2 regions of the Acidovorax sp. AC410 genome follow, and region 1 is predicted to be linked to the other one. Evidence: riboswitches for the same ligand, from Rfam matches in the RefSeq annotation. Region 1 holds a riboswitch; the other holds the start of a gene.
What was found. A riboswitch is a leader RNA that binds a small molecule or an ion and turns the genes downstream of it on or off. The one in region 1 is predicted to bind cobalamin.

Region 1 (4,540 bases):
GTAGAGTTCGGTGCCGGCTTCGTCATCGATGGCGACGCGGTGCAGCGGCCGCGCCTTGTCGAAGCTGTTGGCGTTGGGCAGGGTCCACTGGTCGTCGACACCTGTTTCCAGGTAGCGGGTCGTTGCTGAGCGGGCGAAGCCGCGCGCGATGGCCTCGGCGCGCTCGGGCGTGATTGCGCCCTGCTGCGTGGCCGATGCAGACACCACATGGTGGTTGCCCTTGGCGTCGATGGCGCGCCAGACCGGCACATCCAGGCTCTGCTCCAGCACCAGCTTGCGGGGAGCGTTCACCCCGATCTTGGCCAGGGCCTCAGCCGGTGCCACTTGCACCTGCGCCAATTCCAGGGGCGAGAGACCATCAATCCGCTCCTGCGGCGTGAGCGCCGGAAAGCGCACATGCAGCATCACCAGCCCCGACACGAACCACAGCACGAACAGGATGCAGCCGGCAATGCCCAGCCAGCGGTGGGTGAAGTACAGCGCCCGCCGCAGCGGGCGCCACAGGGCGTGCAGCGCGGGGCTCACGCTGCGCAATCAGAAGCGCACATGGGCCGACAGCTCTGCCGAGCGCGGGCGGCCGAGGATCCACTGGTTGTTGCCGCTGTACAGCGTCTGCGCGTAGATGCGGTCCGTGAGGTTGTAGACATGCAGCGCCAGCACCGTGCCCGGGCGCACGGCCCAGCGCAGGCTGGCGTCGGCCACGGTGAAAGATGCCGCGCTGCTGCTGTTGGCGTTGTCCACCTTGCGTGCGCCCACGTAGCGCAGGCCCAGGCCGGCTTCCCAGGCGGGCTGGAAGGCCCAGGTCACCCAGGCATTGGCTGTGCGCTCGGGCACGCCCGGCGGGGTGTTGCCGTTGCGCGAGACCACGCGGCCGCTGACGACCTCGTTGAAGTCGTCGAATTTGGCATCCAGTACCGCGGCATTGAGGTCCAGGCGCACGGTGGACACCGGCGCATAGCTGACCGATGCCTCGATGCCGCGCGAGGACTGGGCCCCCACCTGCTGGAAGAGGTTGGGATCCACCGCGTCGCGGATCAGGAGCTTCTTCTTCTCGATCCAGTAGGCGGCCAGCGTGAACTCGCCCTTGCGGTCATCGAACAGCTGTTTCCAGCCGATTTCGGCCTGCCCGCCCGTGGCCAGGTCGAACTGGCTCTGTTGCGCCGAGGTGTTGACCACGCCGCCCAGCGGGTCGGCCGCCGTGGAGTACTGCGCGTAGACGGACGTGACCGGCGTGACGGCATAGACCGCGCCAATGCGGCCTGACAGGTGGTTGAATCCCTTGTTCACATCGGGGTCGATGCGTTTGGAATCCTGCTTGCCGTAGGAGATCGAATCCCAGCGCAGGCCCGTGACCAAGGACAGCTGTTGGGTCAGCTGCAACTGGTCTTCGACGAACAGCGAGCGCGTATCGGTCTGCGCCTTGAACAGCTCACCGATGGTCACGCCCGTGGTCGGGAAGTTGCCGGGCACGAACTGGTAGGGGTCGAGCGACTGCGCGGCTGCGCCGTCGCCCCGCGTCTTGGCGTATTCGAGCCGGTTCACGTCGAAGCCCACCGTGAGGGTGTTGGGCAGGCCGGCAATGGGCTGCTTGAGCGTGGCGTCGAAGCGGTTGCCCACCTGGTCCAGGGTGTAATCGATGCCGATGAAGCTCGAACGCGTGATGCGTCGCGTGGCGGGCACGTAGGCATAGCCCTCGGCATTGTTCCAGTGGCGGTCCGATGCGATGCGGTACAGCGAGTTGCGCAGGGTGAGGGCAGACGATGGCGTCCACTCCGTGTCCAGGCGCGTCCACTGGTCGCGGAACTTCAGGTACGCATCCGCCACGTTGAAGTTGGCCTTGCGCATCGCCGGGTCGATCTTGCCATTGACCAGGGGGATGCCGAAGTAGGGCGACGGCTCCTGGTGGCCGTAGTCGTGCGACAGCGTCAAGCGCAGGTCGGGCGTGGCATCGAAGCGCAGGGCGCCGGCCGCCACCAGCGACTTGGAGTCGCCGCGCTCCACATGGCCGTCCGAGCGGTTGTGCGACAGGTCTACGCGGTACGACCACTGCTCGTTGATGGCGCCGCCGCTGCCGAACGCGGTGCGCGCCGTGTTCTGCGAGCCGTAGGCCAGGCGCACTTCGTTGGAAATGGCACCGCGCGTGGGCTTCTTGGGCACGGTGTTGATGGCGCCGCCGATGGCGCCTTCGCCATACAGGATGGAGGCGGGGCCGCGCAGCACCTCCACACGCTCGGCCTGCCAGGGGTCGAACGGGAAGGTCACCGTGCCACCCGACACGTACTGGCGCGTGCCGTCGTACAGGCGCATCACCGAAGTATTGCCGGCAAAGCCGCGCGCCACCAGGGCGCCACCGGCGGCCGAGGCCGTCTGCGTGATGCCGGTGGCGCGCGAGGCGGCGTCGGCGATGGACTGGTCACCGCGCTGGCGGATGGTCTCGCCCTCCAGCACCTCGATCGAGGCAGGCGTTTCCAGCGCCGTGAGGCCCAGCCGGCTGCCGGTGCTGGTGGGCGTGGTCAGCGCCTGGGGTGTGTCGATGAAGGCACCGGACTGCACGGTGACCGGTGCCAGGGTGGCGGTTTGGGCCTGTGCGCCCGTGGCAGCAGCCAGTGTGAGAACGGCACCGTAGAGGCACGAGACATGGAAGCGCGCGGGTGCATGCCCTGTTGAGGGGCGGCAAAAGTGGGGATTCATGGGGCAACGGATACAGGGGCGTCCTCCCCGGCATCCCCGCCGGGTCTGGACTGAACGGTTTGCAGCACGCCATGGGCATGCTTGCAAGCCACTTCGTTGGCCGGTATCCGGGCTGGGTGGAAAAAGCGCCCCTTGCCTTCCCAGACGTGGTACGTCCAGTGGCTTCAAGAGGGATGCCGAGCCGCAGGGCTCTTCCACCGACCGTTGCGGGGGCAGCGCAGGTCAGACTTGTTGCCAAGCCCTCCTGCTTCCCGTTGAACTGCATTCCAGAAAAGGACTGCGAGCACCAACAGGGCGCGATTGTATGTGTTTGTTAAAAATCGCTGGGTTCAGGGCGCCGCAAGCCGTTGCAACAACTCGGTGGTCGGGTAGCCATCGGCCACCGCACCCAGGCTCTGCTGGTACTGGCGCAGCCCGGCGCGCGTGGCCGGGCCCATCACCCCATCGGGCGTGCCGGCGTTGAAGCCGCGCTGGTTGAGCAGGGTCTGCATCTGCTGCATCTGGCTGCGCGACAGCGACGCGAGCTCGCGTGGCCAGGCGGTGGCCACGCCGCTGCCGCCGTCGATCTGGCGCGCCAGCATGCCCACGGCCAGCGCATAGCTCACCGAGTTGTTGTAGCGCAGGATGGCGCGGAAGTTCGGCCCCACGAGAAAGGCCGGGCCGCGCGCGCCGGCCGGCGTGGCGATGGAGGCGGCGTCCAGCGCGGGCAGCGGCTGCCCGTCAACGGTCTGCACGCCTTCGGCCGCCCACTGGGCCGCCGTCTGGCGCACCGTCTGCTCGGCGCGCGCGTAGTCAAAGCCCGGCGGCAGCCGCACCTCCACGCCCCAGGGCTGGCCGGCCTGCCAGCCCATGCGCGCGAGGAAGTTGGCGGTGGAGGCTGCCACATCCGGGATGCTGCCCCAGATATCGCGGTGGCCATCGCCGTCGGCATCGACCGCATAGGCCAAAAAGACCGAGGGCAGGAACTGCGTGTTGCCCATGGCGCCGGCCCAGGAGCCCACCATGCGTTCGTCGCTGATGTCACCCTGGTCCAGGATGCGCAGGGCCGCCAGCAGCTCGCTGCGTGCCCAGGCGGCGCGGCGGCCCTCGAAACCCAGGGTGGCCAGCGCATCGACGGCGCGGAAGGTGCCGAAGTTGCTGCCGTAGTTGCTCTCCATGCCCCAGATGGCGGTGATGATGGAGGAGGGCACGCCATAGCGTGTGGCCGCGGCGTCGATGGCGGCCTGGTGCTCGACCCGCTTCGCCTGACCCTGGGCGATGCGCTGGGCCGACACGGCGCTGTCCAGGTAGGCCCAGGGCGTGCGGTTGAATTCGGGCTGGGCGCGGTCGAGCTCGATCACGCGCGGCTGCAGCGTGGCATGGGCCAGCACCTGCTGCACGGTGGCCGGTCGAATGCCGGCGGCCAGGGCCTCGCGCGAGAAGCCGGCGATCCAGGCGGCAAAGCCGGCCTGCTCGGTATCCTGCGGCGCGGGGCTGGTGACGGGGGCGGGTGCCACCGGCGCAACGGGCGGCCGTGGTGCCGGCACCGCTGCCGGCGCGGTGGGAGCGGGTGGTGTGGCGCAGCCTGACAGGGCGCAGGCCAGGGCCAAGGCAGTCAGGGCGGGGTGGGGTGCAACCTGCAAAAAGCGGCGGGCAAAATGGGGGGCAAGCGAAATGGGCATTCCCCATTGTCCCGTGCCCGGCATACTTGCGGGTTCCGGTGTTTCTGACCGTAGCAATTTCATTCCATGCATACCTTCCTCTGGCACGACTACGAAACCTTCGGCGCCAACACGCGGCGCGACCGGCCCGCGCAGTTCGCCGCCATCCGCACCGATGCCGACCTCAACGAGATCGGCGAGCCGCTGAA
Region 2 (4,540 bases), 1.6 Mb from region 1:
GCGCCGAGCCCACGCGGTTGGCCAGCACGCCGGCCCAGGGCAGGCCAACGCGGTAGTGGCGCAGGCCAAAGGCCAGCGCGCCGAAGGTACCCGCCATGGCGGATGCATCGACCACCGCCAGCACGGGCACGCCAAAGCGCTGCGCCAGATCGGCCGCACTCGGCGTGCCGTCGAACAGGCCCATGACGCCTTCAATGAGGATCAGGTCGCTCTCCTGCGCGGCCGCGTGCAGGCGCTGCGCGCAATCGGCTTCGCCGTTCATCCACAGGTCGAGCTGGTGCACGGGTGCGCCGCTGGCGAGCTGGTGCCAGTGCGGGTCGAGGAAGTCCGGGCCACACTTGAACACCCGCACCCGCCGGCCCTGGCGCGCGTGCAGGCGCGCCAGGGCCGCGGTGACGGTGGTCTTGCCCTGGCCCGATGCCGGGGCGGCGATCAATATCGCCGGACAGCGTGTCGGGGTGACCATCTTCCTGCTTCTCTCCCTGCTCTCTCTCGTTGTCCGTGCGCTTACTGCGGCGCCCACTTCACGCCCACATAGACCGTGCGGCCCGGGGTGGCGTAGGTGCGTGCCAGCTCGTAGGTCTTGTCGGCCGCGTTGTCCAGGCGCGCGGTCAGCGTGAAGTCGCGTGCGATGCGCGTGCTGGCATACAGGTTGAACAGGCTGTAGCCGCCCAGCACAAAGGTGTTGGCCACGGTGTCGAAACGGCGGCCCGAGGCCTGCACCTCGGCACCCACGGTCCAGCCGGCCAACTGCGTGTCGGCGCCCAGGGTGCCGTGGCGCTTGGCGCGGCGCGCCAGCATCTTGCCGGTATCGAGGTCGCGCGGGTTCTGCAGGTCGAGCGAACCGCGCAGCTGCACGCTGCCCAGGCGGTAAGAGCCGGCGAAGGTCACGCCCTTGTATTCGGCGCGCGCAACATTCGCATAGCAGCCTTGCGTGGAGGGGCAGCGCCCGGCGGGGCCGAAGACGATCAGGTCCTGCACGCGGTTGCGGTAGGCGGTGACTGAGAAGCTGCTCGATGCCTGTGCCCAGCGCAGGCCCAGCTCGGCATTGCGGCTGCTCTCGGGGTTCAGGCGGCCCGTGCCGTACTCGCTGAAACGGTGGTACAGCGTGGGCGCACGGAAGGCCGTGCCCACCGATGCCGTGGCGCGCCACTGGGGTGCAAAGGTATAGCCATAGGCCAGGCTGCCCGTGCCCTTGCCGCCGAACTCGCTGTCCGAGTCGTGGCGAACATTGGCCTGCAGCGTGTGGGCACCGGCGGTATAGCCGTAGCCCAGCGCCAGCGCGTCCTGCGAGCGCTTGCGGTCGATGGGGGCGTTTTCCAGGCGGTCTTCGCGGCGCTCCAGCGCCGCCGTCACCAGGTGCGGGCCCTGGCGCCATTCGTTCTGGAACAGGTAGCCGCGCAGGCGGGTTTCGGTCAGGTAGAAGGAAGGCGCGGTCTGGTACTCGTCGCGTGAGTCGGTGATCTGCACACGCGTCTTGTACTGCGGGGTCCACTGCGCCTGCCAGTTCAGCCCCAGGGCGTGCAGCTGGTGCTGGTTGCGGTCGTCCCGGCCCAGGCCGCTGTCGTAGCCGCTGTCCAGGTCGTTGGCGAGCAGCGTGGCTTCCAGCCGGTGCGTGGCGTTGACCTGCAGGCCCACGCGGGCACTGGCCGAGGTGCTCTCGTAGCCGTCGCGGTCGGGGTTCTGCGTCGCCACGGTGCGGGCGTTGAAGCCCTTGCTCTCCTCGCGTGCGATGCCGAAGGCATAGTCGATGGTGCCGCTGGCGCCGCTCACGCCGGCCTCGGCCTTGCGCGTGCCGTGGTTGCCAATGCCGATGCCCACGTAGGGCGCCACGCCCTGCTCGCCGCGCTTGGTGAAGATCTGCACCACGCCGCCCATGGCGTCGGAGCCATACACCGCGCCGGCCGGGCCGCGCAGCACTTCGATGCGGTCGATCTGCGCCAGCGGGATCGACTCCCATGCTGCGCCGCCGGTGGACTGCGAGTCCATGCGCACGCCGTCGATGTACACGGCCGTGAAGCGCGACTCGGCACCGCGCAGGAACACACCCGTGGTGGTGCCGGGCCCGCCGTTGCGCGAGATCTCGATGCCCGGCACGCGCGCCAGCACATCGGCCAGGCCGGTGGCGCCGCTGGTCTCGATGGTCGTGCGGTCGATCACGGTCACGTCGGCCACCAGGTCGGACAGGGGCTGGGGTGTGCGTGTGGCGGTCACCACGGTCTCGGCCATCGAGGGCGCGCGCAGGTTCTGCGCCAGCAGCACGGAGCCACCGGCGTCGGCCTGCTGGGCCTGGGCGGCGCAAGCGCCGAGCACGGCCAGGGACACGAGCGCAGGGCGCAGGCAATAGGACCTGGAAACAGGCGCAGCAGCGCGCGCACGGGGGGTACGGATCTTCATGGGGCGAATCGTCGGCAAGCAAAAACCCGTGCCGGCCTCCCGCCAGCGAATTGGGTGATACAGCTGCACACGCCCCTCATCAGGACGCAGGCAGCCACCGTGTTGGCCGGTATCCGGGCTGGCGGAACACTCCCCAAGGCCTTCCCAGGTGCTTGTTCAAGGCACCCAGTGGCATGTGGTTGGAGAGAGAAGCCCGAAGGCTTCGTCCGCTGACCGTTGCGGGGGCAGCGCAGGCTCGGCGCGCCATGCGTGGCGCCACCTCCCTGCTTCCCGTTGAACTGCGGCATGTGAACCACACCGCGAGCACCAACCCGGTGATTTTACGACCGTTTACAACCCGCCGTCCTACAATCGATGGCTGTATGGCAACAACACCATCGACTACCGACCAGATCGCCGAGCGCGTGGAGCGCCTGCTGGTGCGCCACGCCGAACTGCAGCGCACCAACGCACTGCTGTCCGAACAGGTGGCCGCACTCACCCAGGAACGCGACTCCCTGAAATCCCGCCTGAGCGCAGCCCGCTCGCGCGTGGACGCCCTGCTTGAGCGCCTGCCCCAGGCCCCTCCCGCGAAAGACGCCGCATGAAGCAAATCGAGGTGCAGATCCTGCAGCAAAGCTACCTGCTCAGTTGCCCCGAGGGGCACGAGAGCCGCCTGCTCGATGCCGTGGAGCGTGTGGACACCGCCATGACGCGCATCCGTGATGCCGGCAAGGTGCGTGCCCGCGAACGCATCGCGGTGCTGGCTGCGCTGAACCTCGCCTTCGAGATCGCCGACCGCGAAGCCGCCGACATGGCCGAGGCGGCCGACCACCCCCACCCCGTGCCCATGGCCACCCCCATGGCGATGGGCGACGACATGCCGGCGCCCTCGCCCCGGCGCAGCGCCAGCGGTGTGCAGGAATCGCTGCTGCCGCCCGATGCGGACGAGGCCCTGCGCCTGCAAAGCCTGGTGCAGCGCCTGGACCAGGCCCTGGGCGAAGACGGGCGGCTGCTGTAAAGCCGGAGAGCGCCGCGCCGCACGCTATCAGCGGCGCACATTCTGGAGATTTTCTTTACATCGCCTAACGGCTGCAAAGGGCATTTTCAGCGCCTACAATAAAGGTGTCTGCGGTGCCGCCGGGTCTTATATTTCCTTGAACCAATGCTCAACGAGCACGGGCTTGGTACATCGCCAGGGGAGCGTGATCATCTCGCGTCAGATGAACCCAACACCTGGCTGCCCTCGCCCACCTGAACCCCCGGTTCAGGATGAGGGTCCGGTAGCAATGCCGCAGACACCTATTCCCGAAATGGCTGCCCGAGCGATCCGGCAGCCATTTTTTTCTGGCCACTGCGGCCACGGGCATCCCGGCAAGCAACTGTCCGAGGGCCTCCAACGGCCTCGCCACGGCGCACGCAGGGCAAGGCGAAGTAGCACCGCCCCCCCCCGGCTGGCCTGGCCAGCACGCGCTCTACAATTCCTGCGGTGCGGTACCTTCCCGCCCCTCCTCCATTTCCATCGCTCAACTCCCCATGCTCGACCCCCTCCTGATCGTTGAACTCGGTGTCCTTGGCCTGTGCACGGGCTTTCTCGCAGGGCTCTTGGGCATTGGCGGCGGCATGCTGATGGTGCCCTTCCTGACCTACATCCTGGGTGCGCGCGACATCGCCCCCGACCTGGCGGTGAAGATGGCGATCGCCACCTCGATGGCCACCATCGTCTTCACATCCATCTCCAGCGTGCGCGCCCACCACCAGCGCGGCGCTGTGCGCTGGGACATCGTGCAGCGCCTGGCACCCGGCATCGTGATCGGTGGCTTCGCGGCCAGCCTGGGCATCTTCGCCCTGCTCAAGGGCTCGTCGCTGGCGATCTTCTTCGCGTTGTTCGTGAGCTTCTCGGCCAGCCAGATGCTGCTGGACAAGAAGCCAGCACCCACGCGCCAGATGCCGGGCACGGCAGGCCAATTGGCCGCAGGCGGCGTGATCGGGTTTCTCTCGGGCCTGGTGGGTGCCGGCGGCGGCTTCGTGAGCGTGCCCTTCATGACCTGGTGCAACGTGGCCATCCACAATGCCGTGGCCACCAGTGCGGCGCTCGGCTTTCCGATCGCGCTGGCCAATGTGGTGGGCTATGCGCTCAGCGGGCAGACGGTGCAGAACCTGC

Region 2: linked by a shared signal. The riboswitch ahead of AC0IZS_RS19960 (TonB-dependent receptor domain-containing protein) and the one ahead of AC0IZS_RS27465 (TonB-dependent receptor) in region 1 are both predicted to bind cobalamin.

What each region holds. Positions count from the first base shown of each region.
Region 1 is NZ_CEEDCG010000001.1:5,912,400-5,916,939, reverse strand. It holds gene AC0IZS_RS27470 (PepSY domain-containing protein) at 1-525, opposite strand, end outside; gene AC0IZS_RS27465 (TonB-dependent receptor) at 535-2,691, opposite strand; cobalamin riboswitch at 2,773-2,997, opposite strand; gene AC0IZS_RS27460 (lytic murein transglycosylase) at 3,021-4,352, opposite strand; gene sbcB (exodeoxyribonuclease I) at 4,419-4,540, shown strand, end outside.
Region 2 is NZ_CEEDCG010000001.1:4,295,783-4,300,322, reverse strand. It holds gene AC0IZS_RS19965 (cobyrinate a,c-diamide synthase) at 1-466, opposite strand, end outside; gene AC0IZS_RS19960 (TonB-dependent receptor domain-containing protein) at 508-2,397, opposite strand; cobalamin riboswitch at 2,485-2,723, opposite strand; gene AC0IZS_RS19955 (hypothetical protein) at 2,760-2,984, shown strand; gene AC0IZS_RS19950 (cell division protein ZapA) at 2,981-3,397, shown strand; RNA gene ssrS (6S RNA) at 3,500-3,681, shown strand; gene AC0IZS_RS19940 (sulfite exporter TauE/SafE family protein) at 3,913-4,540, shown strand, end outside.